One region of the Enterobacter sp. 4974935 genome, then DNA from elsewhere that is predicted to be linked to it. Evidence: predicted binding sites of a transcription regulator. Region 1 holds the regulator's gene; the other holds the start of a gene.
The links. Region 1 encodes LexA, which represses DNA repair genes until DNA is damaged. Its sites were predicted from a motif close to TNCTGTATGTACATACAGNA; they were not measured.

Region 1 (15,781 bases):
CGATTTCAGCAGATCCAGGGTGATACCGCGCATCGCCAGCACGCGCCAGACCATCCCCAAACCGATCAGCAGCGTCCCGTACTCGGCAATTGCCGTAGCCAGCGCCGCGCCCCGGACGTTCATGTGCAGTCCCATCACCAGCCAGAGATCGAGCACAATGTTAAGCAGGTTGCCCACCACCAGCAGGATCACTGGCGCGCGGGCGTACTGCACGCCCAGCAGCCAGCCCAGAAGGACCAGGTTTGCCAGTGAAGCGGGCGCGCTGAGCCAGCGAATTTCGAGGAACCGCCGGGCTTGTTCCAGTACGGCATCGCTGCCGCCTACAATATGGAGCGCAAGATCAATCAGTGGCGTACGCAACAGAACGATTAACGCGCCAGCACCGAACGCCAGAATGAGCGGCTGAACCAGCGCACGCGCCAGACGCAGGGGATCTTTTGCACCATACGCCTGGGCCGTCAGGCCTGTCGTACTCATGCGCAGAAAAAGTAGCAGCATAAAGAGGAAGCTGGTCGCCGTTGCGCCGATCGCGACGCCGCCGAGATAAATCGGCGAATCGAGATGCCCGATAACTGCCGTATCCACCAGCCCCAGCAGAGGAACGGTAATATTGGAAAAAATCATCGGTAGCGCAAGACGCCACAACGCCTTATCGGCAGAAGTTAGCAATGCCATGGAAATTACCGGAATCAGAAAACAGGCCAGGCTGTAGAGGAACTACAGCCTGTCAGGAAGAGATTACAGCCATTCACCGTTGCGGATAACGCCGACCGCCAGCCCTTCAATAGAGAAGCTCTGCTCGCGGAGATCCACCACAATCGGGGAGAATTCATTGTTTTCAGGCAGAAGCTGCACGGTATTGCCTTGTTTTTTCAGGCGCTTAACCGTCACTTCATCATCAATGCGCGCCACCACGACTTGCCCGTTACGCACGTCCTGGGTTTTGTGTACCGCCAGCAGATCGCCATCCAGAATACCGATATCTTTCATGGACATTCCGCTAACGCGCAGCAGGAAATCGGCGCTCGGCTTGAACATGCCTGGGTCAACCTGATAGTGCCCTTCGATGTGCTGCTGCGCCAGCAGAGGTTCACCTGCGGCTACGCGACCCACCAGCGGAATACCGCTCTCTTCTTCCACCAGCAGACGGATGCCGCGTGAGGCGCCGGAAACAATCTCAATCACGCCCTTACGCGCAAGCGCCTTAAGGTGCTCTTCGGCAGCATTAGGAGAACGGAAGCCCAGACGCTGCGCAATTTCTGCACGCGTGGGTGGCATACCCGTCTGGCCGATATGATCCCGAATGAGATCAAACACCTCTTGCTGCCTGGTCGTTAACGCTTTCATACCGCCCCCTGGGTGTATATACAGTTATGCTGTGAGTATATACAGTCAAAGGCGATTTTGGAACCAAAAACTGCACAAAAAACCAGGGACTTAATTATTCCTCGAGGCTCATCGGAAATGCGACCAAAGTAGCGTGACCCAAGTGATCGCCGCCGTGATAATCGACAGCAGTACGGCAGCGGAACCCATGTCTTTCGCCCGGCCAGACAGTTCATGGAATTCCGACCCGATTCGGTCAACAACGGCCTCAATAGCGCTATTCAGAATTTCCACTATCATCACCAGAAGGACAGATCCGATGAGCAGTACGCGGGTGATAGCATCAACATCAAGGAAGCAGGCGATGACAACGGCAACGATTTCGGCAACCGCTTCCTGGCGGAAAGCGGCTTCATTAACCCATGCGGCGCGGAAACCTTTCCATGAATAACCGGCAGCTTTAATGATTCGAGTTAACCCAGTGGTATTATTGGCCATTAAAAGAACCTTTTATGATAAATAGCGTCAGTAACTAAAGCCGCAGCGCGTTTTGCTGCGACCTGAAGTATGACGGGTAACAACAGAAATTTTGCGCGCTTTCTGTTATCCTTGCGCCGCAATTGCATTATTAACCAGAGGCTTTACATCGTTTATGTCCGGCTGGCCACGAATTTACTACAAATTACTTAATTTACCATTAAGCGTACTGGTAAAAAGTAAGTCTATCCCAGCAGAACCTGCGCTGGAATTAGGGCTCGATACGTCGCGCCCTATTATGTACGTTTTGCCTTATAACTCGAAGGCAGACCTGCTAACGCTTCGCGCTCAATGTCTGGCGCACGATTTACCTGACCCGCTTGAACCGCTGGAAGTCGACGGTACGCTGCTGCCGCGCTACGTGTTCATCCATGGCGGACCGCGCGTGTTCACCTATTACACGCCGAAAGAAGAGTCCATTAAGCTGTTCCATGATTACCTCGATCTGCACCGCAGCAACCCCGATCTGGACGTGCAGATGGTGCCGGTGTCGGTGATGTTTGGCCGTCGTCCGGGGCGTGAAAAAGGGGAAGAGAACCCGCCGCTGCGTATGCTCAACGGCATTCAGAAATTCTTCGCCGTCTCATGGCTGGGACGCGACAGCTTTGTTCGCTTCTCGCCTTCCGTTTCACTGCGCCGCATGGCGGATGAACACGGTACTGACAAAATCATTGCGCAAAAGCTGGCGCGCGTTGCGCGTATGCACTTTGCACGTCAGCGTCTGGCGGCCGTTGGGCCACGTCTCCCGGCGCGTCAGGATCTGTTTAACAAGCTGCTGGCTTCCAAAGCGATTGCCCGTGCCGTAGAAGACGAAGCGCGCAGCAAGAAGATTTCGCACGAGAAAGCGCAGCAGAACGCAATCGCGCTGATGGAAGAGATCGCCGCAAACTTCTCCTACGAGATGATTCGTCTCTCTGACCGTATCCTCGGTTTCACGTGGAACCGCCTCTATCAGGGGATTAACGTCCACAACGCCGAGCGCGTGCGTCAGTTAGCGCATGACGGCCACGAGATTGTCTATGTGCCCTGCCACCGCAGCCACATGGACTACCTGCTGCTCTCTTACGTGCTCTATCACCAGGGCCTGGTGCCGCCGCATATTGCTGCCGGTATCAACCTGAACTTCTGGCCAGCAGGTCCGATTTTCCGCCGTCTGGGTGCGTTCTTCATTCGTCGTACCTTCAAGGGTAACAAGCTCTACTCCACCGTCTTCAGGGAGTATCTGGGCGAGCTGTTCAGCCGCGGTTATTCCGTGGAGTACTTTGTTGAAGGCGGTCGCTCCCGTACCGGTCGTCTGCTCGATCCGAAGACCGGCACGCTGTCGATGACCATTCAGGCCATGCTGCGTGGCGGTACGCGTCCTATCACGCTGGTGCCTATTTACATCGGTTATGAACACGTGATGGAAGTGGGCACCTACGCGAAAGAGCTGCGCGGTGCGACCAAAGAGAAAGAGAGTCTGCCGCAGATGCTGCGTGGTCTGAGTAAATTGCGCAACCTCGGTCAGGGCTACGTGAACTTTGGCGAGCCCCTGCCCCTGATGACATATCTGAACCATCATGTTCCGGAGTGGCGCGAGTCTATTGATCCTATCGAAGCGGTACGTCCGGCCTGGCTGACGCCAACGGTCAACGGCATTGCATCCGAGCTGATGGTACGCATCAACAATGCTGGTGCGGCAAACGCCATGAACCTGTGTTGTACCGCGCTTCTGGCCTCTCGCCAGCGTTCACTGACTCGCGAGCAGCTGACCGAGCAGATTGATTGCTATCTGGATATCATGCGCAACGTGCCGTATTCCGTGGATTCGACCGTGCCGTCTGCCACCGCCAGCGAATTGATCGATCACGCGTTGCAGATGAACAAGTTCGAAGTCGAGAAAGATACGATTGGTGACATCATCATTCTGCCGCGCGAGCAGGCCGTGCTGATGACCTACTACCGTAATAACATCACGCACATGCTGATGCTGCCGTCACTGATGGCAGCCATTATTACCCAGCACCGCCGTATTTCGCGTCAGGAGCTGCTGCGCCATATTCAGGCCATCTATCCGATGCTGAAAGCGGAGCTGTTCCTGCGCTGGAGTAAGGATGAGCTGGCGGCAGAGCTCGATAAAATGTCCGCAGAGATGCGTCGTCAGGGGCTGATTACCATCAGTGATGACGAACTGCATATCAATCCGTCACGTTCCCGAACCTTGCAGCTCCTGGCTTCCGGTGCGCGTGAGACGTTGCAGCGCTACGCCATTACCTTCTGGTTATTGAGTGCTAACCCGTCAATCAACCGCGGTACGCTGGAAAAAGAGAGTCGGACGCTGGCCCAGCGCCTGTCCGTTCTGCATGGCATTAACGCCCCGGAATTCTTCGACAAAGCGGTATTCAGCTCCCTGGTGCTGACGCTGCGCGACGAAGGTTACATTAGCGATACGGGCGATGCTGAGCCGGAAGAGACGATGAAGGTTTACCAGATGCTGGCAGAGCTGATTACCGCGGATGTGCGTTTAACGATTGAGAGTTCGACGCAGGGCGAGTGATGTTAAAGCCGGGTGGCGCTAACGCTTACCCGGCCTACATATTCTGCTAAATCGTAGGCCGGGTAAGGCGAAGCCGCCACCCGGTTTTTTTATGACCAGTAACTCATCGCCAGCCCCATAAACAGCACCAGCCCGACGTAGTTATTATTCAGAAACGCTTTAAAGCAGGCTTCACGCTCGCGCTTCACGATCAGCTTCTGCTGATACGCAAACAGCAGACCCGCCACCAGCACGGACCAGTAAAACTCCCAGTTCAGCCCGTTCAGGCGACCAATCGCCACCATCAGCGCCAGCACCGACACCTGCAATATGCCGATGATCAGTTTGTCGTGACGGCCAAACAGGATCGCCGTCGATTTGATGCCAATCTTGAGATCGTCATCGCGATCGACCATCGCGTATTGGGTATCGTACGCAACGGCCCAGAGAATATTCGCCAGGAACATCAGCCAGCAGCTGAGCGGAACGGACTCGCTGACCGCGGCAAACGCCATGGGAATCGACCAGCCAAATGCCGCACCCAATACCACCTGCGGCAGATGGGTGTATCGCTTCATAAATGGGTAGACCCAGGCCAGCGCCAGAGCAGCGACGGACAGCAGAATGGTCATGGTGTTAAGGGTTAACACCAGCATGAAAGAGAGAAGCACCAGCACCACAAACAGGATGCGCGCCTCTTTCCCGGTCACCTGACCGCTCGGCAAAGGACGATTCGCGGTGCGCTTAACATGTCCATCAAATTTCCGGTCAGCATAGTCGTTGACCACACAGCCCGCAGCGCGCATCAGCCAGACACCCGCCACAAACACCGCCAGGATCCACAGCGGCGGTACGCCCGGCGTGGCAACCCACAGCGCCCATAAGGTCGGCCACAGCAGCAGCAGCGCGCCAATGGGTTTATCAGTACGCATCAGGCGGTGATAGGCCAGCAGCTTATTCTGCGTCAGACTCCACTCCATTTTTTCTCCCTCTTAGTACAACGGCGATGCAGGCAAAAAGAGTTCCGTCAGTATTAACGGCTTGCCACTCAAACGAAGGCGGGAACGGCGCCCCCACAAATCGGCATCGCAACCAATTTCAATAAAATCACGGGTCAGTTCAGACGAGGTGAACAGATATCGCCCCAGCGGCGTTTTGCCGAGGCGTTGCAGTGCAAGCTCCGGCCCGGAAAGTGTAGACTCAGGAACCACCGTTCGCCCGGCAAGCCACGGCTCGCCATCCGCACAGAGTAAAATTTCACGCAGCCAGTAGCGTTCTTCCTGCGGCAGCAGCGGCAGCTCGCTGGCAATCGCTTCAGCCGAGACAAAACCTTCCTGAATCATCGTCACCGTGACCGTTTTACCCTGTTGCTCAAAACGTTTTGTCATGGAATCTTCCAGCAACAGCCAGTCCAGTTGCTCCGGGTCAAGCGCGGGTATTTGGTCGAAATAGCGTAGCGCACGCAGCTGCGTTAGCGCGGGGTGTGACATGCCAGACTCTCCGATACATAACGTAAAAGCATTGTATCGCAGATTGGCAAAATGAGGACGGACAAACAGAATTTAACGATCACTATCGCAACAAAGGTGCAACTTAGCCAAAAAAAGTGCGCCCGCGAAGGCGCACCAAACGACTAACAAAATCAGCACTGTGGGGAGACGGTTACCCCTTGCCTTTTACACTGCTGATAAAGGTGGAACGGGCAGTGGTTGAACCTAAACGCTCGGCTTCATCAAGCAGTTTCAGCGCTTTATCGACATCGCCGTTTTTAACTGCCTGCTTGATGGCGTTGTTAAAGTAAGTTTCAGTATCGTTAAGCACCGGCTCGGCTTTTTTCGCCGGGGCCGGGGCTGCGGCTGGTGCTGCGGCTGGCGCGGCATACACAGGCGCGGCAGTATTACCCACCGTTACCGGACCCGGGCCAGATGAGCCAAACAGTGGGCCTACGAGTACGCTGGAGCTGCTGTTGGTTTTCACCTTCAGCTTAAGCAGGCCGTCGGTGGTATGGCGCGCAATCGGATCGGGAATATCGGGAATGGCGTTACCAACCCCTTTGGCATAGGCTTTTGCCGGATCGAGCAGAGTGGTGGTTTGCTGCAAATCTTTTTCAGTGGTGAAGACCAGTACGTAGAGCTTTTGCTGCCCGAGCGCCGGGGTCAGACGCATTACCCCTTCCAGGCGGTCCGCGCTCATTACACCCGGCTCTTGATAGGTAAAATAGCTGCTGGGGAAATAGGCGGAAGGCGTCATGTTCTGATCGAGGATCAGAACGTTCGGCGCAAAAACGCTGGTCTGTTTGTTAACTTCACTGGATAAAGTCAACGTTAGCTCACCGATATTAGCCGGTACGCTATAGGCGGCTACCGGCCCGGTAATGCCAGCCACATTGAGCTGTTGGCCACCCGTCGCAAGCTGTGTGCTCTGCGTTTTGGACTGATCCACCGGCGTCCAGGTTAATTGCTGTAGAGCGGCTGTCGGAATGGCAGGCGCTGCGCTGGTATTCTGCGGTACATAATTGACGTCAGCGAGCGTGACGCCAGGCACACAGGCCAGCAGACCCGCTGACAGGCACAGCGCGACGAGATTTTTCTTCATTTTCATTGTTATCACCTCAGAAAGCGTAAGCACTGCGGTGGCCAGGCAATAGCGCGCAGTACCTCAGGAATTGAGGGGCTCTCGCCCCCCAGATTACATCGTCAGATCAGGATGCGGTTACCACCAGATTTCCATCTGGGCGCCGAAGGAGAACTCATCGTCATCGCCGCGGCTGGTAGAGAATCGACCGTTACCGGTGGAGTCAGAGATCGCATAACGGGTGGCATCGCCGTTACCGTTCTTCGCGTAGCCCCATTTCTCATCCCACTTCGCGTAGGTTGCGAAGACACGGATGGCCGGACGAGACCAGATGCTGTCGCCAGCCTGCCACTGTTGCGCCAGGGTGATTTTGTACTGGCTGTTGCGATCGCCGGTTTCCTGGGATTTGACGTTGTCGTAGCCCACTTCCAGCAGGGTGCTCATGATTGGCGTCCATTTGTACATCGGACGTACACCCACGGTCCACCAGTCACTCCCCTGGTTATCATCCATGTCGAGTTTCTGGTACATACCGACATACATCAGGTCCCACTTGTCGGCCAGGGTGATTGCACCGTGGTCCAGGATGCGCCAGAGGCTGCCGTTGTTGTTAATCACATCGTTGGCGTAATTGGTCGTCGTGCCATCAGGATTCGTGATGGTAAAGCTGGAAGAACCATAGGAACCCTGGCTCAGACCTTTACCCTGCGTGGTCATTGAGTCCATCGCATACTGCAGCACAAACTTGTTGTAGCCTTTCAGCATGCTCTGGGTATGTTCAGCGGTGAACATCCAGCCATCTTTCGACGCGCCGTCGGCAAGATCATAGCCGTCGGTCGTGTTCGCGCGGCCATAATCCACACCCAGTTCCAGCACGCCGTCCGGGTTAGTTTCCAGGCCCGCTAAACGCACGTCAAATACGTCGTTCGCGGTATCTTTGGTACGGTCATAGATGTTCTGGCTGCTGAAGGCATAAGAACCGCCAGCTTCCTGGGAACGCGTCGCTGCCAGAGACAGTTTACCGAAGCCCAGATCGATGTTTTCAATACCGGCACCAGGACCAGAGATATCCCAGTAGTAGAAGTCGATCATGTGTACGTCATGACGCTGATAGAAGCGCTTACCGGCCCAGATGGTAGAGCCAGGCAGCCATTCAATCAGGTTTTTACCCTGCACGTTAGCTTCACGGAACGCCGGATCGGTACCTTCCCAGTCATTCTGCTGTGCCACGGAGTACGCTACGTTGGTGTCGAAATAGAAGCTCTTGTCGCCTTCTTTCCACACTTCCTGGCCCAGTTTCAGTTCGGCGTAGGTTTCACATTCGTTACCAAGACGGTATTTACTTTGTGCGCCTGTTGCCTGGAAACATTGTTGTTCACCGCCACTACCCGTCCAGCCGATACCAGAACGAGCATAACCATGGAAATCCACTGCCAGTGCCTGAGCAGACATTACGCCCGCTGCGACGGCAACTGCCAAAGGAAGTTTGCGCAGAGTAATCATTATTCTATCTCCTGAGATCATTGCTTTTCTTTGTAATTGGAATGCTTAAACGCCTGGCTCTTTGTGCAACCGACGACATGCAGTGCCATCCTCACGGAACAGATGGCAACGCTCTGGCGGCAAACCGATAGCGAATGTGGCACCCTCTTCTACCAACACCACGTCATTCTGGCGGTAGACCAGGTTCTGACGGATGGCGGGGATCTGGATATGAATCTGTGTTTCGTGACCAAGCTGTTCGACGACCTGAACTTCACCTTCCAGCGTCACATCAGCGATGTGGCTCGGCAGTAAATGCTCAGGGCGGATACCGAGGGACATATTGGCCCCCACCTGTACGTTGGCGCTGTCGACCGGCAGCCAGACTTGCTGACGGTTTGGCAGCTCCACCTGTACCTGTTCGATTGCCGTCGCGGTCACTTTTACGGGCAGGAAGTTCATCTTTGGCGAGCCAATGAAGCCCGCAACAAAGCGGTCTGCCGGGTAGTGATACAGCTCCAGCGGTTTGCCCACCTGCGCCACGCGACCGGCGTCCAGTACCACGATTTTGTCGGCCAGCGTCATCGCTTCGACCTGATCGTGGGTGACGTAAATCATCGTGCGGCCAAGACGCTTGTGCAGACGGGAGATTTCGATACGCATCTGGACGCGCAGGGCGGCATCCAGGTTTGAGAGAGGTTCATCGAGCAGGAACACGCGCGGCTCTGCCACCAGCGTACGGCCGATTGCCACACGCTGACGCTGACCGCCGGAAAGCGCTTTCGGCTTACGCTCCAGCAGGTGAGCCAGCTGTAACACTTCAGCCACCTGCGTCACGCGCTGGTTAATGACATCTTTCTTCGCGCCAGCCAGCTTCAGGCCAAAGGACATGTTTTCCGCAACGGAAAGATGGGGATAAAGTGCATAGGACTGGAACACCATGCCGACGCCACGTTCGGCAGGCGGGATGTCGTTCATGCGGGTATCACCGATCAGCAGATCGCCGCTGGTGATGGTTTCAAGACCGGCAATCATACGCAGCAGAGTAGATTTACCACAGCCGGATGGGCCAACAAACACCACGAACTCGCCTTCAGTGATGTCCAGATTGATGTCTTTAGACACCACTACGTCGCCCCAGGCTTTCGTTACATTACGCAGCTGTACGCTCGCCATGCCCTTCTCCCTTCGTTACAACCTGTCACCGACAGAAACATTCAAGATAAGTTCACTATGGGGTATCCATTACTTTCGTGAATCCTCCACCCCCCAGCTTTTTTATGGGGGAGGAGGCGGGAGGATGAGAGAGCAGGCTCTGCGACCGCGGCTGGGGGGCTGAGGCAAAATTCGTGAAGCCACCTGCAAAATTCGGTGGGTTTTTATGTGCGCCAGCACTCATAACTTAAATTTATGCAAGCGGGATCACACAAACGGGGGGTGGGGCGTAGGGGCTGGGAGGATGGAAAGAGGATGTCAAATAAGGAGACTGAGTCACGTTGAACCACCTCAGTGTATCCACGAGCACATCACCAAAAAAGGATGGCAGATATGAAGATCAAGACTGGCGCACGCGTTTTCGCATTGTCCGCCCTGGCAGCAATGATGATTTCCGCACCGGCTCTCGCCAAAATTGAAGAAGGTAAGCTGGTTATCTGGATTAACGGCGATAAAGGCTATAACGGCCTGGCCGAAGTGGGTAAGAAATTCGAAAAAGATACGGGCATCAAAGTCACCATCGAACACCCGGACAAGCTGGAAGAGAAATTCCCGCAGGTTGCGGCGACCGGCGATGGCCCGGACATCATCTTCTGGGCGCATGACCGTTTCGGCGGCTACGCACAGTCTGGTCTGCTGGCTGAAGTGACCCCAGATAAAGCTTTCCAGGACAAGCTGTTCCCGTTCACCTGGGACGCCGTTCGCTATAACGGCAAGCTGATCGCTTACCCAATCGCGGTTGAAGCGCTGTCTCTGATTTACAACAAAGACCTGGTACCAAACCCGCCGAAGACCTGGGAAGAGATCCCTGCCCTGGATAAAGAGCTGAAGGCGAAAGGTAAATCCGCCCTGATGTTCAACCTGCAAGAGCCGTACTTCACCTGGCCGCTGATTGCTGCCGACGGCGGTTACGCGTTCAAGTTTGAAAACGGCAAATATGACGTGAAAGACGTGGGCGTGGACAATGCAGGCGCGAAAGCGGGTCTGACCTTCCTGGTTGACCTCATCAAGAACAAACACATGAACGCGGATACTGACTACTCCATCGCGGAAGCGGCGTTCAACAAAGGCGAAACCGCGATGACCATCAACGGTCCGTGGGCCTGGACCAACATCGACAAGAGCAAAATCAACTACGGCGTGACGCTGCTGCCAACCTTCAACGGCAAGCCGTCTAAACCGTTCGTGGGCGTGCTGAGCGCAGGCATCAACGCCGCCAGCCCGAACAAAGAGCTGGCGAAAGAGTTCCTGGAAAACTACCTGCTGACCGATCAGGGTCTGGATGAAGTGAACAAGGACAAACCGCTGGGTGCCGTTGCGCTGAAATCCTTCCAGGATCAGCTGGCGAAAGATCCACGCATCGCGGCCACCATGGATAACGCCCAGAAAGGCGAAATCATGCCGAACATCCCACAGATGGCCGCGTTCTGGTACGCCACCCGTACTGCGGTGATCAACGCTGCAAGCGGTCGCCAGACCGTTGATGCCGCGCTGAAAGATGCTCAGGGCCGTATTACTAAGTAAGTCTGAAAAACGGCGGGTGGCGCATGCGCTTACCCGCCCTACGACTACGGCACGATCCGTAGGTCAGGTAAGCGCAGCGCCACCTGACGATAAGTTTCCACCGTTGTAGAGGAAGAACCCCATGGATGTCATTAAAAAGAAACACTGGTGGCAAAGCGACGCGCTGAAGTGGTCAGTGATAGGTCTGCTGTGTCTGCTGGTGGGTTACCTTGTTGTTTTAATGTACGTACAAGGGGAATATCTGTTTGCCATCATGACGCTGATTTTAAGCTCTGCTGGCCTGTATATTTTCGCCAACCGTAAAGCCTACGCCTGGCGCTATGTCTACCCTGGCGTGGCCGGAATGGGGCTGTTTGTCCTCTTCCCACTGATCTGTACCATCGCCATTGCGTTCACCAACTACAGCAGCACTAACCAGCTCGCGCAAGAACGCGCAACGCAGGTGCTTCTGGACCGCTCTTATCAGGCGGGTAAAACCTTTAACTTCGGCCTGTATCCTGCGGGTGACGAGTGGAAGTTAGCACTCACTGACGGAGAGAGCGGCAAAAACTATATTTCCGACGCGTTCAAATTTGGTGGCGAGCAAAAGCTGGCCTTAAAAGAGGCTGCGGCCCTGCCGGAAGGTGAACGTGCCAACCTGCGCGTCATTACCCAGAACCGTCAGGCGCTGACCCAGCTCACCGCCGTGCTGCCAGACGACAGCAAAGTGATCATGAGCTCGCTGCGCCAGTTCTCCGGCACCCAACCGCTCTATACCCTGGGGGATGACGGCACGCTGACCAACAACCAGAGCGGCGTGAAGTACCGTCCGAATAACGACATTGGTTTCTATCAGTCCATTACTGCCGACGGCAAATGGGGTGATGACAAACTCAGCCCGGGCTATACCGTCACCATCGGCTGGGACAACTTTACCCGCGTATTTACCGACGAAGGCATTCAGAAACCGTTCTTCGCCATCTTCGTCTGGACGGTGGTCTTCTCCGTACTGACCGTGATCCTGACCGTGGCCGTGGGCATGGTGCTGGCCTGTCTGGTCCAGTGGGAATCCCTGAAGGGCAAAGCGATTTACCGCGTGCTGCTGATTCTGCCGTATGCCGTACCGTCGTTTATCTCGATTCTGATTTTCAAAGGGCTGTTTAACCAGAGCTTCGGTGAAATCAACATGATGCTGAGCGCGCTGTTTGGCATCAAACCGGCCTGGTTCAGCGACCCGACCACCGCCCGCTCGATGATCATCATCGTGAACACCTGGCTGGGCTATCCGTACATGATGATCCTGTGCATGGGGCTGCTGAAGGCCATCCCGGATGACCTGTACGAAGCTTCGGCGATGGACGGCGCGGGTCCGTTCCAGAACTTCTTTAAGATTACGCTGCCGCTGCTCATCAAGCCGCTCACCCCGCTGATGATTGCCAGCTTCGCCTTTAACTTTAACAACTTCGTGCTGATTCAGCTGTTGACCAACGGCGGCCCGGACCGTCTTGGCACCACCACGCCGGCAGGCTATACCGACCTGCTCGTGAGCTACACCTACCGTATCGCCTTCGAAGGCGGCGGCGGTCAGGACTTCGGTCTGGCGGCAGCGATTGCCACCCTGATCTTCCTGCTGGTGGGCGCCCTGGCGATTGTGAACCTGAAAGCCACACGTATGAAATTTGACTAAGGAGGGCACTGAACATGGCTATGGTACAACCCAAATCTCAGAAACTGCGCCTCCTGGCGACGCACCTGGGCCTGCTGATTTTTATCGCGGCGATCATGTTCCCGCTGCTGATGGTTATCGCCATCTCCCTGCGTTCGGGTAACTTCGCCACCGGGAGCCTGATCCCGGACGAAATCTCCTGGGAGCACTGGAAGCTCGCGCTGGGCTTCAGCGTGGAACACGCGGATGGCCGCGTCACGCCGCCGCCGTTCCCGGTGCTGCTGTGGCTGTGGAACTCGGTGAAAATCGCAGGTATTACCGCCATTGGTATCGTGGCGCTGTCCACCACCTGCGCTTACGCCTTTGCCCGCATGCGTTTCCCGGGCAAAGCGACGCTGCTGAAAGGGATGCTGATTTTCCAGATGTTCCCGGCGGTGCTGTCGCTGGTAGCGTTATATGCCCTGTTTGACCGCCTGGGCCAGTACATTCCGTTTATCGGTCTGAACACCCACGGCGGCGTGATCTTCGCCTACCTTGGCGGTATCGCACTGCATGTGTGGACCATTAAAGGCTATTTCGAAACCATCGACGGCTCGCTGGAAGAAGCGGCCGCGCTGGATGGCGCGACCCCATGGCAGGCGTTCCGCCTGGTGCTGTTGCCGCTGTCGGTGCCGATTCTGGCGGTAGTGTTTATCCTGTCGTTTATCGCTGCGATCACCGAAGTACCGGTTGCCTCACTGTTACTGCGTGATGTGAACAGCTACACCCTGGCCGTAGGTATGCAGCAATACCTCAACCCGCAAAACTACCTGTGGGGCGACTTTGCCGCGGCGGCCGTACTCTCTGCCATCCCGATTACCGTGGTGTTCCTGCTGGCGCAGCGCTGGCTGGTGAACGGCCTGACGGCGGGCGGTGTGAAAGGTTAAGTTTCATTTTGTTATGCCACTGCAACCCTCAACTTTAGACGTATTGTATTGACCCAACTTGTGACTGTTGTTAGGCGGCCTCCGGGCCGCCATTTTTTTATTCGCGTTTCAGCCGCTTCGAGTTACACAGCCAGAGGGTGATCACCAGCAGCAGGATCGCCGCCGAGTAGATCAGCACATCGAGCGGGGATTTATGATCGACGATGATCAGCCGCACAATCGCGGTGATCCCAATGTAGACAAAATAACGCAGCGGGAAGTGAAAGCCGGACTGAAAATACTTCACAATCAGGGCGATAAATTCAAAGTAGAGAAAGTAGACTACCAGGCCCTCCACCAGCGCGTATTTGCTGGTTTGCTCAGGTGCGAACAGCACATCCGCCAGATGCACCGTCTCTTTACCCAGAAACACGACCAGGATCAGGCCAAGGCTCAGCAGACCGAGGCTCAGCACGGTCTGGAGTATCGTTGAGATAAACTCAACACGCGGACGAGTCAGGGATGTCATACAGCACCTCATTCTCCAGGGCGAGGTTCCTGTATAACGCAAAAATGTGACGGGGATCTATATTTTTTGTTTATGTTTTGTCCACATGAACATTCTTGCCGGGCGGCACTGCGTTTGCCCGGCCTACAAAAATATTCTTGTAGGCCCGGTAAGCGCAGCGCCACCGGGCCTACAAGCATCAGCGGAAGTTAATGTTCTTATCGCTGGTCATATCATACAGCTGGAACTTACGTCCAAGCTGCTGACCGCCGTCGCGCGTCAGCGGCGTCCAGCCCACTGCCGCACGGCTGCGGGTTGGGCCTGACGAGAACAGATCCAGCGGAATCGACACGTACACCCCTTTGGTGAAGTCCCCTTCCCCGTACTCGTCTGGCGAAACGTTGGTGATGGTGGCATAACCGCCTACCACTACGCCGCTGTCGAAGTGTTTGGAGATATCCAGCGTGCCGCCCTTATCGCCCGCCAGGTACTGCCCGACGCTGGCTTTCACCAGCACATCCTGTGCGAACGACGGCGTCCAGTAGGCGGTCAGGTGGCCGGTTTTGACGCTGTAGTCGGTGAACTTCATCATGTCCTGCGCGCTGCGCCAGTCACGCTGTTTCACGTAGTTGGCATCAATCCCAAACGCCCAGTTACTGTCGACGGGACGATAAAGCACCTCCGCCCCCGCGCCGCCGAACATGGTTTCCAGATAGCCACCGTAAACCTGGCCGTAGAAGCCGTTACCGAAGTACTGGAAGTAGTTGGCCTGCAGGTTATTCACGTAGATATCGTTCTGCACATATTCGCGAACGCGGGTACGCACGCGCGGCAGTTTTGAATCGTTCGGCGGGTTGGTGTAGTTAAATTTGTCGTAGTTGTTGGCAAGGTTGCCGAACAGACTACCGGTGGTCAACAGGTGGTCGGTCACCCACAGATCCGCCGTCGCCATCGCGCCCAGCTGATACATGTAGAAGTTTTCCGGCCCACCCACGGACTGGTTCAGCACCGGATCGATATGGAAATCGAAGCGGGATTTATCGATATACCAGCCCTGCTCGGTGCTCTCTGGCACCACCGGCTCAACGCGTTTTTGCACCAGCTCGGTTTCATGTCCCAGCGGTTCGCCTTCAAGATGACGCTTAAGGCTGGCAACATCGGTTTCAGTGGTGACCTGCGGCAGGTTGAGACGGTTCTCCGTCACGCGGATCGTGCGGATCCCCTCCGGCAGATCGTTCATGACGATCCGGTTGGCGCGCTCGATCCCTTCGCGGGAGTCGCGGTATTTTACCTGCTCGCCGGTGACGTACAGCGTATCGCCTTTGGTCTGGATCTTCGGATCCGCCAGGCCCGCGTTATATTTCAGCAGCGTCAGCTGGTTCGCTACCACGGAGTGCTGAATGATCGCATCCTGCGGCTCCGGCTGGTATTTGGGCCGCGGGTTATCATTGTAGCGCGGCCGCATGTCGTTAAAGTTGGTGCGCAGCGTAAAGCCAAACATCAGGGTATTACCGCGCTCATAGCTGAGGTTAACGTCGGCCCAGTCGGTG
Region 2 (15,781 bases), 99 kb from region 1:
GCTCTCCATGGCGGGCAAAGGCTGCATCATGCAGAACGCGCACCAGCGCCTGAAAGATCTGCACCCGGAGCTGGAAGTGATTGGCACCAACGCAGACAACGCGGTACCTAAGTATTTGCGCAAACTGTTCCTTGAATAATCTTCATTTGATTATTTATTGTTCAGATGTCAACTAAAGAGTTCGCTACAATGCCTCTCCTTCTTTCTGAGAGACAAGCATTGTGGCGCTACTCATTATCACCACTATCCTGTGGGCCTTCTCCTTTAGCCTGATTGGCGAATACCTTGCCGGATCGGTCGACAGCTACTTTTCGGTGCTGATGCGTGTGGGGCTGGCGGCGCTGGTGTTCCTGCCGTTCCTGCGTACCCGCGGGCAATCGCTGAAAACCATTCTGCTGTACATGCTGGTAGGCGCGATGCAGCTCGGCATCATGTACCTGTTCAGCTTCCGGGCTTACGTCTACCTCTCCGTCTCGGAATTTCTGCTCTTTACCGTGCTCACGCCGCTCTATATCACGCTGATTTACGACCTGCTCAGCAGGCGCCGCCTGCGCTGGGGATACCTGCTGAGCGCGGCGCTGGCAGTCATTGGCGCGGCGATAATTCGCTATGACAAGGTGAGCGATCACTTCTGGACCGGGCTGATGTTCGTCCAGCTCGCCAATATCAGCTTCGCCATCGGGATGGTGGGCTACAAACGCCTCATGGAGACCCGCCCGATGCCGCAGCATAACGCGTTTGCGTGGTTCTATATGGGCGCAGCGATTGTCGCGATTGCGGCATGGTTTATGCTCGGCAACCCGCAAAAGCTGCCGACCACCCCCGTGCAGTGGAGCGTTCTGGTCTGGCTGGGCGTGGTGGCGTCGGGGCTGGGCTACTTTATGTGGAACTACGGCGCGACGCAGGTAGACGCCGGAACGCTGGGGATCATGAACAACGTGCACGTGCCGGCGGGGCTACTGGTGAACCTCGCCATCTGGCAGGAACAGCCGCACTGGCCGAGTTTCCTTATTGGGGGAACGGTGATCCTGGCTTCGCTGTGGGTACATCGCCGCTGGGTCGCTCCGCGCTCCGCACAAACGGAAGATGGTCGCACGCGTGGTTCCGCGCTGAGCGAATAAACGCTTCCGTAATCGGCTGACGCTGCTCGCCGTCGCGCACGGCGGCGTACAGCCGGCTCCACAGTCCTTCACCCAGGGTTTTGGTAACCACCAGACCCTGGCGTTCAACCGTCTCGACCACCCAGTGCGGCAGCGCCGCAATTCCCATTCTGGCCGCCACCATCTGAATTAACAGCAGCGTGTTATCCACGCTCTTCAGCTGTGGGCTGATGCCTGCGGGTTGCAGGAAATGGCGCCAGATATCCAGACGACTGCGCTGTACCGGGTAAATCAGCAGCGTCTCCGTTGCCAGATCTTCCGGCGTGATGCGCGTTTTGGCGGCCAGCGGATGGTCCGGGGCCAGCACCAGACGTACCTCAAAATCAAACATTGGAGAATAGTGCAGACCGCTGCGCGGCAGAATATCTGAGGTCATCACCAGATCCAGCTCACCCTGCTGAAGCGACGGCTGCGGATCAAACGTGACGCCGGACTTGAAGTCCATTTCCACCTGCGGCCACTTCTGGCGGAAATTCTCAAGCGCGGGGGTCAGCCACTGAATACAGCTGTGACACTCAATGGCGATGCGCAGGGTGGTCTGCTGCGGCTCGTTGCAGGACTGCAACGCGCTGGCAATCTGCGGCAGCACCTGGTTCGCCAGCTGAAGCAAAATTTCGCCCTGCGGCGTAAAGCGCAAAGGCTGGCTCTTACGCACAAAAAGACGAAAGCCGAGGCGTTGTTCCAGATCGCTGAACTGGTGAGAAAGGGCAGACTGAGTCTGGTGCAGCGTGGCCGCTGCCGCCGCAAGAGAACCGCAGTTCCGCAACGCTTGTAGCGTTTTCAGGTGTTTTATCTCGATCATGAAAGTCCTTCACTTCGCCATGAACATTTTGCGCTTGAGGAATATACAGTACCTGCCAATTATAGATGTGTAAACATCTGGACGTCTAAATAACGAATTTCACAAGGGGCATACCATGACAATCCGCACTCACACTCTCGGTTTCCCTCGCGTTGGCCTGCGTCGCGAGCTAAAAAAAGCGCAAGAAAGCTACTGGGCAGGTAACGCCACCCGTGAAGAACTGCTGGCGGTGGGACGTGAGCTGCGCGCGCGTCACTGGGAACAGCAAAAACAGGCGGGCATTGACCTGCTGCCGGTGGGCGATTTCGCCTGGTACGACCATGTTCTGACCACCAGCCTGCTGCTTGGCAACGTGCCGGCTCGTCATCAGAACAACGATGGATCGGTGGATATCGATACCCTGTTCCGCATCGGCCGTGGCCGCGCGCCAACGGGTGAGCCAGCGGCGGCGGCGGAAATGACCAAGTGGTTCAACACCAACTATCACTATATGGTGCCGGAGTTCGTTAAAGGCCAGCAGTTCAAACTGACCTGGACCCAGCTTCTGGATGAAGTGGACGAAGCGCTGGCGCTGGGTCACCAGGTGAAACCCGTGCTGCTGGGGCCGATAACCTACCTGTGGCTGGGCAAAGTGAAAGGCGAACAGTTCGACCGCCTCAGCCTGCTGAACGACATTCTGCCGGTTTATAAGCAGGGGCTGATTGAGCTGGGCAAACGCGGCATTCAGTGGGTGCAAATCGATGAACCGGCGCTGGTGCTTGAGCTGCCGCAGGCGTGGCTGGACGCCTTCAAACCGGCGTATAACGCGCTCACCGGGCAGGTGAAGCTGCTGCTGACCACCTACTTCGAAGGCGTAACGCCGAACCTGAAAACCATTACCGCGCTGCCGGTTCAGGGTCTGCACGTTGACCTCGTTCACGGCAAAGACGATGTAGCAGAGTTGCACAAGCGTCTGCCAGTGGACTGGCTGCTCTCTGCCGGTCTGGTGAATGGTCGTAACGTCTGGCGTGCCGATCTCACCGAGAAATATGCACAAATTAAAGACATAGTCGGTAAACGTGAATTGTGGGTGGCCTCTTCCTGTTCCCTGCTGCATAGCCCGATTGACCTGAGCGTGGAGACCCGACTCGACCCTGAGGTGAAAAGCTGGTTTGCCTTCGCCCTGCAAAAGTGTGAGGAGCTGGCTCTGCTGCGCGACGCGTTGAACAGCGGCGACACGGCAGCGATTAGCGACTGGAGCGCTCCGATCCAGGCGCGCCGTCACTCGACGCGCGTGCATAACCCGGCAGTGGAAAAGCGTCTGGCGGCCATCACCGCCCGGGACAGCCAGCGCCAGAGCCCGTATGAAGTGCGCGCCGAAGCCCAGCGTGCGCGCTTTAACCTGCCCGCGTGGCCGACCACGACAATCGGCTCCTTCCCGCAGACTACCGAGATCCGCAGCCTGCGCCTGGACTTCAAAAAGGGCAATCTGGATGCGAATCACTACCGCACCGGTATTGCGGAACACATCAAACAGGCGATTGTCGAGCAGGAACGTTTAGGTCTGGACGTGCTGGTGCACGGTGAAGCCGAGCGTAACGACATGGTGGAATACTTCGGTGAGCACCTGGACGGGTTTGTCTTTACCCAGAACGGTTGGGTGCAGAGCTACGGCTCCCGCTGCGTGAAGCCGCCGGTGGTAATCGGCGACGTCAGCCGCCCGGAAGCGATTACCGTGGAGTGGGCGAAGTATGCCCAGTCTCTGACCGACAAACCGGTAAAAGGCATGCTGACGGGTCCGGTGACCATTCTCTGCTGGTCGTTCCCGCGTGAAGACGTAACCCGGGAAACCATCGCCAAACAGATCGCCCTGGCGCTGCGCGATGAAGTTGCGGATCTGGAAGCGGCCGGGATTGGCATCATTCAGATCGACGAACCTGCGCTGCGTGAAGGTTTGCCGCTGCGTCGCAGCGACTGGGATGCTTACTTACAGTGGGGCGTGGAGGCGTTCCGCCTCAACGCGGCCGTCGCGAAGGACGATACGCAGATCCACACCCACATGTGTTACTGCGAATTTAACGACATCATGGACTCCATTGCCGCGCTCGACGCCGATGTGATCACCATCGAGACCTCGCGTTCAGACATGGAACTGCTGGAGTCGTTCGAAGAGTTCGACTACCCGAACGAAATCGGGCCGGGCGTGTACGACATTCACTCCCCGAATGTGCCAAGCGTGGAGTGGATTGAATCGCTGCTGCAAAAAGCGGCCCAGCGCATCCCGGCGGAACGTCTGTGGGTAAACCCGGACTGCGGCCTGAAAACCCGTGGCTGGCCTGAAACCCGCGCGGCGCTGGCGAACATGGTGCAGGCGGCGCAGAATTTGCGTCAGGCTTGATGAAATGTAGGCCCGGTCAGGCGTAGCCGCCACCGGGCTTTTTGCTTTTACGCTTTTTTCCCGCCGTACTGGCTAAACCATGTCAGCATCCGCTGCCAGCCATCTTTCGCCGATTCCGCATGATAGCTCGGACGATAATCGGCATTAAAGGCGTGCCCGGCTTCCGGATACACCACAATTTCCGCCTTCGCGTTTGCTGCGCGCAACGCATGGCGCATGGTCTCGACCGTATCAAGCGGGATCCCGGTATCCTGACCGCCATAGAGCCCCAACACAGGCGCATTTAAATCCGTGGCAATATCAACAGGTTGCTTCGGTGAATTCAGCGTTTTTTCACCCACCAGCTTGCCGTACCAGGCCACGGCCGCTTTTAGCTGCGGGTTATGCGCGGCGTACAACCAGCTAATGCGTCCGCCCCAACAGAAGCCGGTCACCATCAGACGGTGCGGGTCGCCACCGTTGCGCGCTGCCCAGCTGGCAACGTGGTCGAGATCGGCCAGCACCTGCGCGTCCGGCACTTTGTTGACCAGGTTGCTGAACAGCGTCGGGATGTCGCTGTAATCATTCGGATCGCCCTGACGGAAATACAGTTCCGGCGCAACGGCCAGGTAACCTTCCAGCGCCAGACGGCGGCAGAGGTCGCGAATATGTTCATGAACGCCAAATATTTCCTGCACCACGATCACGATGGGCAGCGGGCCATCGGCGGATTTTGGCCGCGCGTGGTACGCTGGCATGTTCTCTCCCTGGGAGGGAATGGAGGTCTCGCCTGCGGTAATGGCCTCTTCAGGGGTTGAGACGATGGTTGAAGCATGCGGGGCCGCAGCAGGTGCAAAACCGGTTTTTTCAGTCATGGCATTCTCCGTACCAATGAATGGATTAGCGCAAAGATAAATATAGACACCAGGTTAACAACCCACAGTGCCTTATAGCGTCTATCTTTTGTGCAGCACCCGGCGGTATAACTTGTTAATGTGATGTGAATCACCATTTTATGGAAATTAACTGCAATCATTTTCATTCATGGTGAGGTGTGTCACGAAATAATGCACATTGCTTCTGTAAAGTACCGTTTTACTTCTTCTGACAAACCGACCCACAGAGGAGTCACCTATGTCTAAGTCTGATGTTTTTCATCTCGGCCTCACTAAAAACGATTTACAAGGGGCTACGCTTGCTATCGTCCCTGGCGATCCTGAGCGTGTGGAAAAGATCGCCGCGCTGATGGATAAGCCGGTTAAGCTGGCAGCGCATCGCGAATTCACCACCTGGCGCGCAGAGCTGGACGGTAAAGCGGTGATCGTGTGCTCTACCGGTATCGGTGGCCCGTCTACCTCTATCGCCGTTGAAGAGCTGGCACAGCTGGGCATTCGTACTTTCCTGCGCATTGGCACCACAGGCGCCATTCAGCCGCACATCAACGTGGGCGACGTGCTGGTTACCACCGCATCCGTGCGTCTGGACGGGGCAAGCCTGCACTTTGCACCGATGGAATTCCCGGCAGTGGCTGATTTCGAATGCACCACCGCGCTGGTTGAAGCCGCGAAGTCCGTGGGCGCCACCACCCACGTGGGCGTCACTGCATCTTCCGATACCTTCTACCCGGGCCAGGAGCGTTACGACACCTTCTCTGGTCGCGTGGTGAGCCGTTTCAAAGGCTCCATGGAAGAGTGGCAGTCGATGGGCGTCATGAACTACGAAATGGAATCTGCGACGCTGCTGACCATGTGCGCAAGCCAGGGTCTGCGTGCCGGTATGGTGGCGGGCGTTATCGTCAACCGTACCCAGCAGGAGATCCCGAACGCTGAAACCATGAAGCAGACGGAAAGCCATGCGGTGAAAATCGTGGTTGAAGCGGCGCGCCGTCTGATCTAATTCTCTCTTCAGTGCTAAAAGGCCGACATGCTCGGCCTTTCTTTTTTGCGTAACGCCTCGCAGGAAAACCCTTTCAAACTGGACGTTCATACAGCACAATTCTATTTTGTGCGGGTTACACGTGGATGCAGGGGGCATTGTGGATATCTCAATCCTGGTTTATGCGGTAGTTGCGCTGGTGAGCGTGGGGATTGGCTGGCTCATTTGCGGCTACCAACATGCTCAGCAGAAAGCCGATCAGCTGGCAGAGCGCGAAGAGATCGTCGCCGAACTCAGCGCGACGAAACAACAGCTTGCGCTGTGTGACCACTGGCGCGATGAGTGTGAACTGCTCAATAACGAACTGCGCAATCTGCGCGACATTAACACCTCGCTGGAGGCCGATCTCCGGGAAGTGACCACCCGCCTTGAATCCACCCAACTGCACGCCGAAGACAAAATCCGTCAGATGATCAACAGCGAGCAGCGTCTTAGCGAGCAGTTTGAGAACCTCGCGAACCGCATTTTTGAGCACAGCAATCGCCGCGTGGATGAGCAGAACCGCCAGAGCCTGAACAGCCTGCTGACGCCGCTGCGTGAACAGCTGGACGGCTTTCGCCGTCAGGTGCAGGACAGCTTTGGTCAGGAGGCTCGCGAGCGCCACACGCTGGCGCATGAGATCCGTAATCTCCAGCAGCTAAATGCGCAGATGGCTCAGGAGGCGGTTAACCTGACGCGCGCACTGAAAGGTGATAACAAAGCGCAGGGAAACTGGGGCGAAGTGGTCATGACGCGCGTGCTGGAGGCCTCTGGCCTGCGTGAAGGATACGAATACGAAACGCAGGTCAGCATTGAAAACGATGCGCGCTCGCGGATGCAGCCGGATGTCATTGTTCGTCTGCCGCAGGGCAAAGATGTGGTTATCGACGCCAAAATGACGCTGGTGGCCTATGAGCGCTACTTCAACGCGGAAGATGACTATACCCGCGAAACAGCGTTGCAGGAGCATATCGCCTCCGTGCGTAACCATATCCGTCTGCTGGGCAGAAAAGATTATCAACAATTGCCGGGGCTGCGATCGCTGGATTATGTGCTGATGTTCATTCCGGTTGAGCCAGCCTTCCTGCTGGCGCTCGACAGACAGCCCGAACTGATCACCGAAGCGCTGAAAAATAACATTATGCTGGTCAGCCCCACCACGCTGCTGGTGGCGTTACGTACCATTGCCAACCTGTGGCGTTATGAGCACCAAAGCCGTAACGCGCAGCAGATTGCCGATCGCGCCAGCAAGCTGTACGACAAAATGCGGCTGTTTGTGGACGATATGTCCTCGGTGGGGCAAAGCCTGGATCGCGCGCAGGATAACTACCGCCAGGCGATGAAAAAACTCTCCTCCGGGCGCGGCAATTTGCTGGCGCAGGCGGAGGCGTTTCGCAGCCTGGGGGTGGAAGTTAAACGCGAGATTAATCCGGAACTGGTGGAGCAGGCTACGGCTCAGGACGAGGAGTTTCGTTTGCGTGAAGGCGATGGTGAGCAAAATAGCCGCAATGAAGACAATGGGTTAGCGGCGAGTTTATCCCCCGAAGCGCAGTCGGCGCGTTTCTTTCACGGTGGTTGAAACGTAGGGCAAATGCGCCCAATCTGTTACACTTCACGAACATTTGACTGATTAGCAGGCTCTGAGATGGTTGACGATTCACAAGACACAACGCACTTTGGCTTTCAGACTGTCGCCAAAGCGCAGAAAGCTGACATGGTGGCCCACGTATTTCATTCCGTGGCGGCGAAGTACGATGTGATGAATGATTTGATGTCATTTGGCATTCATCGCTTGTGGAAGCGCTTCACTATTGATTGCAGCGGCGTGCGCCGTGGACAAAAGGTACTGGATTTAGCCGGCGGCACAGGTGATCTGACCGCTAAATTCTCCCGTCTGGTTGGCGAAACCGGTCGCGTGGTGCTGGCAGATATCAACGACTCCATGCTGAAAATGGGACGCGAAAAGCTGCGTAACATCGGCGTGGTAGGCAACGTTGAATATGTTCAGGCCAACGCCGAAGCGCTGCCGTTCCCGGACAATACGTTCGACTGCATCACCATCTCCTTCGGCCTGCGTAACGTGACCGATAAAGATAAAGCGCTGCGCTCTATGTACCGCGTGCTGAAGCCGGGCGGCCGACTGCTGGTTCTCGAGTTTTCTAAACCAATTATCGACCCGCTGAGCAAAGCTTACGATGCCTATTCCTTCCACGTTCTGCCGCGCATCGGCGAGCTGGTGGCAAACGATGCAGAAAGTTACCGTTATCTGGCCGAATCCATCCGAATGCACCCGGATCAGGACACGCTGAAAGCGATGATGCAGGATGCGGAGTTTGAAAACGTGGAATACTTCAATATGACGGCGGGTGTCGTCGCGCTGCATCGTGGTTACAAGTTCTGAGTGGAGGTTTCCCGTGCCCATTAAACCCTTAGTCACCGCAGGCATCGAGAATGTACTGAATGCCTTTCTGTATCGCGCCCCGGCGCTGAAAACCGCACGTCAGCGGCTTAACGGAAAGGTGCTGCGTATCGTTTTAAAAGAGTTCTCGACGCCGCTTGTGCTGGTCTTCAGCGAACGCCAGCTTGACGTTCTGGGGGAGTGGGAAGGCGAGGCTGACTGCTCGGTGATTACGCACATGAGCGTATTGCCAAAACTGCGTGACCGTCAGCAGATGACGGCGCTTATTCGCAGCGGTGAGCTGGAGGTCGAGGGCGATATTCAGGTGGTACAGAACTTCGTTGCACTCAGCGATCAGGCTGAATTTGACCCCGCGGAACTGCTGGCGCCCTATATCGGCGACATCGCGGCTGAAGGGATAAGCAAAACGCTGCGCACGGGTTCCACTTTCCTGCGTAAAGGCCTGCTCCGTCAACAGCGCTATGCTGCCGAGGTGCTGACCGAAGAGTGGCGTATGGCGCCTGGGCCTTTAGAAGTCGCCTGGTTTGCAGAAGAGACCGCGGCAGTTGAGCGCGCAGTTGATGCGTTAACCAAACGGCTTGAAAAACTGGAGGGCAAATGACGCCTGGTGAAATTCGGCGCCTCTATTTTATCGTTCGCACCTTTTTGAGCTACGGGCTCGACGAGCTTATCCCCAGAATGCGTATCACCCTGCCGCTTCGGCTTTGGCGTCGCACGCTGTTCTGGATGCCGAATCGCCATAAGGATCAGGAGCTGGGCGCACGCCTGCGTCTTGCGTTGCAGGAGCTGGGACCGGTCTGGATCAAGTTTGGGCAGATGCTCTCAACGCGTCGCGACCTTTTCCCGCCGCAGATTGCCGATCAGCTCGCGCTATTGCAGGACCGCGTCGCTCCGTTTGACGGAGAGAGAGCGAAGAAACAAATCGAAGAAGCGATGGGCAATATCCCCATCGAGACCTGGTTTGATGATTTCGACATTCAGCCTCTGGCCTCTGCCTCTATTGCGCAGGTTCACACCGCGCGCCTGAAGGAGAATGGCAAAGAGGTGGTCATTAAGGTGATTCGCCCGGATATCCTGCCGGTTATCAGAGCGGACATGAAGCTGATCTATCGCCTGGCTCGCTGGGTGCCGCGTCTGTTGCCGGATGGCCGCCGTCTGCGTCCACTGGAAGTGGTACGGGAATACGAAAAAACGCTCATCGATGAACTTAACTTGCTGCGTGAATCGGCGAACGCCATTCAGCTGCGTCGAAACTTTGAAGACAGTCCGATGCTGTATGTTCCGGAAGTCTATTCTGACTATTGCAGTCAGAACATGATGGTGATGGAACGTATCTACGGCATCCCGGTCTCGGACGTGGTAGCGCTGGAAAAACAGGGCACCAACATGAAGCTGCTTGCCGAGCGCGGCGTGCAGGTCTTCTTTACTCAGGTTTTCCGCGACAGCTTCTTCCATGCTGACATGCATCCGGGCAACATTTTCGTCAGCTATGAGCACCCGGAAGACCCGAAGTACATCGGCATCGACTGCGGTATTGTCGGCTCGCTGAATAAAGAGGATAAACGTTATCTCGCCGAGAACTTTATCGCTTTCTTCAATCGCGACTACCGTAAGGTGGCCGAACTGCACGTGGATTCAGGCTGGGTTCCGCCAGATACCAACGTGGAAGAGTTTGAATTTGCGATCCGTACCGTCTGTGAGCCAATTTTTGAAAAGCCGCTCTCAGAGATCTCTTTCGGGCATGTTCTGCTCAACCTGTTCAACACCGCACGCCGTTTTAATATGGAAGTGCAGCCACAATTAGTTTTACTTCAGAAAACATTACTTTACGTTGAGGGCGTAGGCCGCCAGCTCTATCCTCAGTTAGACTTGTGGAAAACCGCGAAACCGTTCCTCGAATCCTGGATTAAGGATCAGGTCGGTATTCCAGCCCTGGTTCGCTCGCTTAAAGAGAAAGGCCCGTTCTGGATTGAAAAAATGCCAGAAATTCCTGAACTGGTTTACGACAGTTTGCGTCAGAGCAAGAACCTTCAGCACAGCATGGATAAAATCGCGCACGAGCTTCAATCCAGTCGCGTGCGTCAGGGGCAGTCCCGCTATCTCTTCGGAATTGGCGCGACGCTGCTGATAAGCGGCACGTTGCTGTTGATCAATCGTCCGGACTGGGAAATGATGCCAGCCTGGATTATGGCTGCCGGTGTGGTTGTCTGGCTTGCTGGCTGGCAAAAAACACGCTGAATTAGCGTCGCTATCGAGAGATTGCATACGTATAATGCGATCTGACTAATTAATCATCTATCACTGGGGAACACGCATGGGTGGTATCAGTATCTGGCAGTTAGTGATCATTGCCGTCATCGTTGTGCTGCTGTTCGGCACGAAAAAACTCGGATCAATTGGTTCCGACCTGGGCGCGTCAATCAAAGGCTTCAAGAAAGCCATGAGCGATGATGAGAATAAGCAGGAAAAAAGCGGTCAGGACGCTGATTTTACCGCTAAATCTATCGCCGATAAGCAGGACGAAGCCAAAAAGGAAGAGGCCAAACGTCACGATAAAGAGCAGGTGTAATTCGTGTTCGACATTGGTTTTGGTGAGTTACTGCTGGTCTTTGTGATTGGTTTGATTGTGCTGGGGCCGCAGCGTTTACCCGTTGCGGTAAAAACTGTCGTGGGCTGGGTGCGTGCGCTCCGTTCGCTGGCAACGACCGTGCAGAACGAGCTGGCGCAGGAACTGAAGCTTCAGGAATTTCAGGACAGCCTGAAAAAGGTTGAAAAGGCGAGCATGGACAACCTGACGCCGGAGCTGAAAGCATCCATGGATGAGTTGCGCGAAGCGGCTGAATCCATGAAGCGCTCATACAGCGTTAACGATCCTGAGAAGGCGAGTGATGAAGCAAACACCATCCATAATCCGGTGGTGAAGGGCAGCGAAGAGCAGCGCGAGGGTGTGACGCCTTCCAGCGCGGAACATCAGGCTGCTTCGCCAGAGCAATCGCCGCAGGAGCCCGAAGTGAAAAAGCAGGTGCCGCCGGAAGAGCCCGTGGTCAAAACGGCTGAGGTAAAACCCGCCGCGCCCGTTTCCGAATCATCCCCCTCGTCGAGTGATAAAGCGTAAACATGGCAGTAGATGATACTCAACCGCTGATTACGCACCTCATTGAGCTGCGTAAGCGTCTGTTAAACTGCATTATTGCGGTTTTCCTCATTTTTTTATGTCTGGTCTATTTTGCCAACGATATCTATCAGGTGGTTTCCGCACCGCTGATTAAGCAGATGCCGCTGGGCGCAACGATGATTGCAACGGACGTTGCTTCGCCGTTCTTTACCCCGATCAAGCTGACCTTCTGGGTGTCGTTGATTGCCTCTGCGCCGGTCATTTTGTATCAGGTCTGGGCATTTGTGGCACCCGCGCTGTACAGGCATGAACGCAAGCTGGTTATTCCGCTGCTGGTGTCCAGTTCGCTGCTGTTTTATATCGGTATGGCGTTCGCCTACTTCGTTGTCTTCCCGCTGGCCTTCGGCTTCCTGACGCATACCGCGCCGGAAGGGGTACAGGTGTCGACGGACATCGCCAGCTACCTCAGCTTCGTTATGGCGCTGTTTATGGCCTTTGGTGTCGCCTTCGAGGTGCCCGTCGCGATTGTCCTGCTCTGCTGGGTGGGGGTGACCACGCCTGACGATCTGCGTAAGAAGCGCCCGTACATCCTGGTAGGGGCATTTGTCGTAGGTATGCTGTTAACGCCACCGGACGTCTTCTCGCAAACCTTACTGGCGATACCCATGTACTGCCTGTTTGAAGTCGGCGTATTCTTCGCTCGTTTCTACGTCGGAAAGGGGCGTACCCGGGACGAAGAAGACGAGCCGTCTGAAGAGACCACTAAAGAATAAAACCAACCGCCCGTCAGGGCGGTTGTCATATGGGGATACGTATGTTTGATATCGGGCTTAACCTGACCAGCGCCCAGTTTGCGAAAGACCGCGATGAAGTGGTGGCGCGCGCGTTTGCCGCCGGCGTGAGCGGGCTGTTACTGACGGGAACAAATCTGCATGAGAGTGAGCAGGCACGGCAGCTGGCGCAACGCTATCAACACTGCTGGTCCACCGCAGGCGTGCACCCTCATGACAGCAGCCAGTGGACGCATGAAAGCGCTGAGGCGCTTCATCGTCTGGCGGCTACGCCAGAAGTGGTTGCCATTGGCGAATGCGGGCTTGATTTCAACCGTAACTTCTCGACGCCTGAAGAGCAGGAGAAGGCATTTACCGCCCAGCTCGCGCTGGCTGCAGAGCTGGGGATGCCGGTGTTTATGCACTGTCGCGATGCGCATGAACGTTTTCTGGCGCTACTGGACCCCTGGCTGGAGAAACTGCCAGGCGCGGTGTTGCACTGCTTTACGGGCTCCCGTCAGGAAGCGCTGGATTGCCTGAACCGCGGGCTTTACTTGGGTATCACGGGCTGGGTGTGCGATGAGCGTCGTGGGCTGGAGCTGCGCGAGCTGTTATCCGTAATCCCGGCCGATCGTTTGTTGCTGGAAACGGATGCGCCGTATCTGTTGCCCCGGGATATGCAGCCCAAACCGGCATCACGACGTAACGAACCGGCTTATCTGGGACACATTGCTGAGCGAGTGTCGTACTGGCGCGGGGAAGATGCGCAGTGGCTGGCAGCCCAAACCGATGACAACGTGCGTCGTCTGTTCGGCGTGCAGTTCTAAACTTTGCGGAAATCGGTGTTTTTAACGCTCTGCAACACCTCTTTGTTCAGCAGGTTGAGCAGCAGCATAGAACGCGCTTCACCGTCTGGTTCAGCGAAGATGGCCTGTAACCCTTCAAAAGCGCCTTCGGTGATCACCACGCTGTCCCCGGCATAAGGGGTTTCCGGATCGGTAATATCTTCAGGCTGCTGGTAGACAGAGAGCTGATGAATAACCGATGACGGTACTCTTGCCGGATGGGCGCCAAAACGTACAAAATGGCTGACGCCGCGCGTGGCGCTGATCGTCGTGGTGTGGATCACTTCGGGGTCGAACTCAACGAACAGATAGTTCGGGAACAGAGGCTCACTGACGGTCGTGCGTTTTCCACGCTGCATTTTTTCAAGCGTGATCACGGGCGTCAGGCAGTTAACAGACTGACGTTCAAGATGTTCCTGTGCGCGCTGAAGTTGCCCGCGTTTGCAATACAGTAAATACCAGGCCTGCATAATCACTCTTCCCATTGTTCGGGGCGCAAGCATACCAAAACCCTGGCGGGATCGCTAAGGTGATTATAATGGCGAAAAAGAGAGTAAGTCGTGGAAGTTCACGCTAATTTAACAAAATTACAGCATCACGCGGTCTTACGCCGTATAATGAAGCGCTTACAGAGAGGCCATGATTAACTGCATGAAATACCACGATCTACGCGACTTCCTGGCGCTGCTGGAAAAGCAGGGCGAACTCAAACGCATTATGCTTCCTGTTGATCCGTATCTGGAAATGACAGAAATCGCTGACCGCACCCTGCGCGCGGGCGGCCCGGCGTTGCTGTTTGAAAACCCAAAAGGCTACGCTATGCCGGTACTGTGCAACCTGTTTGGCACACCTCGCCGCGTGGCGATGGGCATGGGGCAGGAAGATGTCACGGCGTTACGTGAAGTGGGCAAACTGCTGGCCTTTCTGAAAGAGCCGGAGCCGCCAAAAGGGTTCCGCGACCTGTTCGACAAGCTGCCGCAGTTTAAGCAGGTGTTGAATATGCCCACCAAACGCCTGCGCGGCGCGCCATGCCAGCAAAAAGTGCTGGAAGGCGATGCAGTTGATCTGACCAAAATTCCCATTATGCAGTGCTGGCCTGAAGATGCCGCACCGCTGATTACCTGGGGCCTCACCGTGACGCGTGGGCCGCATAAAGAGCGTCAAAACCTCGGCATTTATCGCCAGCAGTTGATTGGCAAAAACAAGCTCATCATGCGCTGGTTGTCCCACCGCGGTGGCGCGCTGGATTTCCAGGAGTGGTGCGCGGCCCATCCGGGCGAACGCTTCCCGGTTTCCGTCGCGCTGGGTGCCGATCCGGCAACCATTCTGGGCGCGGTGACGCCTGTTCCTGATACGCTGTCGGAATATGCCTTTGCAGGGCTGCTGCGCGGTACCAAAACCGAAGTGGTGAAGTGCATCTCCAATGACCTGGAAGTGCCAGCCAGCGCAGAGATCGTGCTGGAAGGTTACATTGAACAGGGCGAGCTGGCACCCGAAGGACCGTACGGCGACCACACCGGCTATTACAACGAAGTGGATAACTTCCCGGTATTCACCGTCACGCACATTACCCAGCGTGAAGATGCCATCTATCACTCTACCTACACCGGCCGTCCACCGGATGAACCGGCGGTACTTGGCGTGGCGCTGAACGAAGTGTTCGTGCCGATCCTGCAAAAGCAGTTCCCGGAAATTGTTGATTTTTATCTGCCGCCGGAAGGGTGTTCGTATCGCCTGGCGGTGGTGACGATGAAGAAGCAGTATGCCGGTCACGCTAAGCGCGTGATGATGGGCGTATGGTCTTTCCTGCGCCAGTTTATGTATACCAAGTTTGTGATTGTCTGCGATGATGACGTCAATGCCCGCGACTGGAATGACGTCATCTGGGCCATCACCACGCGTATGGATCCGGCGCGTGATACGGTGTTAGTGGAAAACACGCCGATTGATTATCTGGACTTTGCCTCGCCGGTTTCCGGCCTTGGTTCAAAAATGGGACTGGATGCCACGAACAAATGGCCTGGCGAAACCGACCGTGAATGGGGTCGCCCGATCGAAAAAGATCCTGCCGTGACCGCGCGAATTGACGCGATCTGGGACGAGCTGGCCATAATGAATAACGGTAAGGCAGAATAAGACCGTTTAGCCCTATAGACTTCCCGACAGAGAGAGCGAATGACAACCTTAAGCTGTAAAGTGACGTCGGTAGATGCTATTACCGACACCGTATATCGCGTCCGTTTGGTTCCTGAAGCGGCATTCTCATTCCGTGCCGGTCAGTACCTGATGGTCGTGATGGACGAGCGTGATAAGCGTCCTTTCTCTATGGCCTCAACGCCAGCAGAGAAGGAATTTATTGAGCTGCATATTGGTGCGTCTGAGCTTAACCTGTACGCGATG

Region 2: rmuC (DNA recombination protein RmuC) is a predicted target of LexA. The motif match lies at 6,291-6,310, and genes of this name have one in related genera.

What each region holds. Positions count from the first base shown of each region.
Region 1 covers NZ_JBZWGT010000003.1:4,043,286-4,059,066, forward strand. Annotated here, with positions in the region: gene dinF (MATE family efflux transporter DinF) at 1-675, opposite strand, end outside; gene lexA (transcriptional repressor LexA) at 739-1,347, opposite strand; gene AC4OVS_RS20595 (diacylglycerol kinase) at 1,456-1,824, opposite strand; gene plsB (glycerol-3-phosphate 1-O-acyltransferase PlsB) at 1,979-4,399, shown strand; gene ubiA (4-hydroxybenzoate octaprenyltransferase) at 4,489-5,358, opposite strand; gene ubiC (chorismate lyase) at 5,371-5,868, opposite strand; gene malM (maltose operon protein MalM) at 6,041-6,979, opposite strand; gene AC4OVS_RS20620 (maltoporin) at 7,091-8,458, opposite strand; gene malK (maltose/maltodextrin ABC transporter ATP-binding protein MalK) at 8,501-9,610, opposite strand; gene malE (maltose/maltodextrin ABC transporter substrate-binding protein MalE) at 9,983-11,173, shown strand; gene malF (maltose ABC transporter permease MalF) at 11,295-12,839, shown strand; gene malG (maltose ABC transporter permease MalG) at 12,854-13,744, shown strand; gene psiE (phosphate-starvation-inducible protein PsiE) at 13,842-14,252, opposite strand; gene AC4OVS_RS20650 (YjbH domain-containing protein) at 14,431-15,781, opposite strand, start outside.
Region 2 covers NZ_JBZWGT010000003.1:4,142,484-4,158,264, reverse strand. Annotated here, with positions in the region: gene yigL (sugar/pyridoxal phosphate phosphatase YigL) at 1-139, shown strand, start outside; gene AC4OVS_RS21100 (carboxylate/amino acid/amine transporter) at 222-1,121, shown strand; gene metR (HTH-type transcriptional regulator MetR) at 1,009-1,962, opposite strand; gene metE (5-methyltetrahydropteroyltriglutamate--homocysteine S-methyltransferase) at 2,078-4,339, shown strand; gene AC4OVS_RS21085 (dienelactone hydrolase family protein) at 4,387-5,193, opposite strand; gene udp (uridine phosphorylase) at 5,453-6,214, shown strand; gene rmuC (DNA recombination protein RmuC) at 6,354-7,811, shown strand; gene ubiE (bifunctional demethylmenaquinone methyltransferase/2-methoxy-6-polyprenyl-1,4-benzoquinol methylase UbiE) at 7,878-8,633, shown strand; gene ubiJ (ubiquinone biosynthesis protein UbiJ) at 8,647-9,252, shown strand; gene ubiB (ubiquinone biosynthesis regulatory protein kinase UbiB) at 9,249-10,889, shown strand; gene tatA (Sec-independent protein translocase subunit TatA) at 10,966-11,220, shown strand; gene tatB (Sec-independent protein translocase protein TatB) at 11,224-11,766, shown strand; gene tatC (Sec-independent protein translocase subunit TatC) at 11,769-12,539, shown strand; gene tatD (3'-5' ssDNA/RNA exonuclease TatD) at 12,581-13,363, shown strand; gene rfaH (transcription/translation regulatory transformer protein RfaH) at 13,360-13,851, opposite strand; gene ubiD (4-hydroxy-3-polyprenylbenzoate decarboxylase) at 14,024-15,517, shown strand; gene fre (NAD(P)H-flavin reductase) at 15,557-15,781, shown strand, end outside.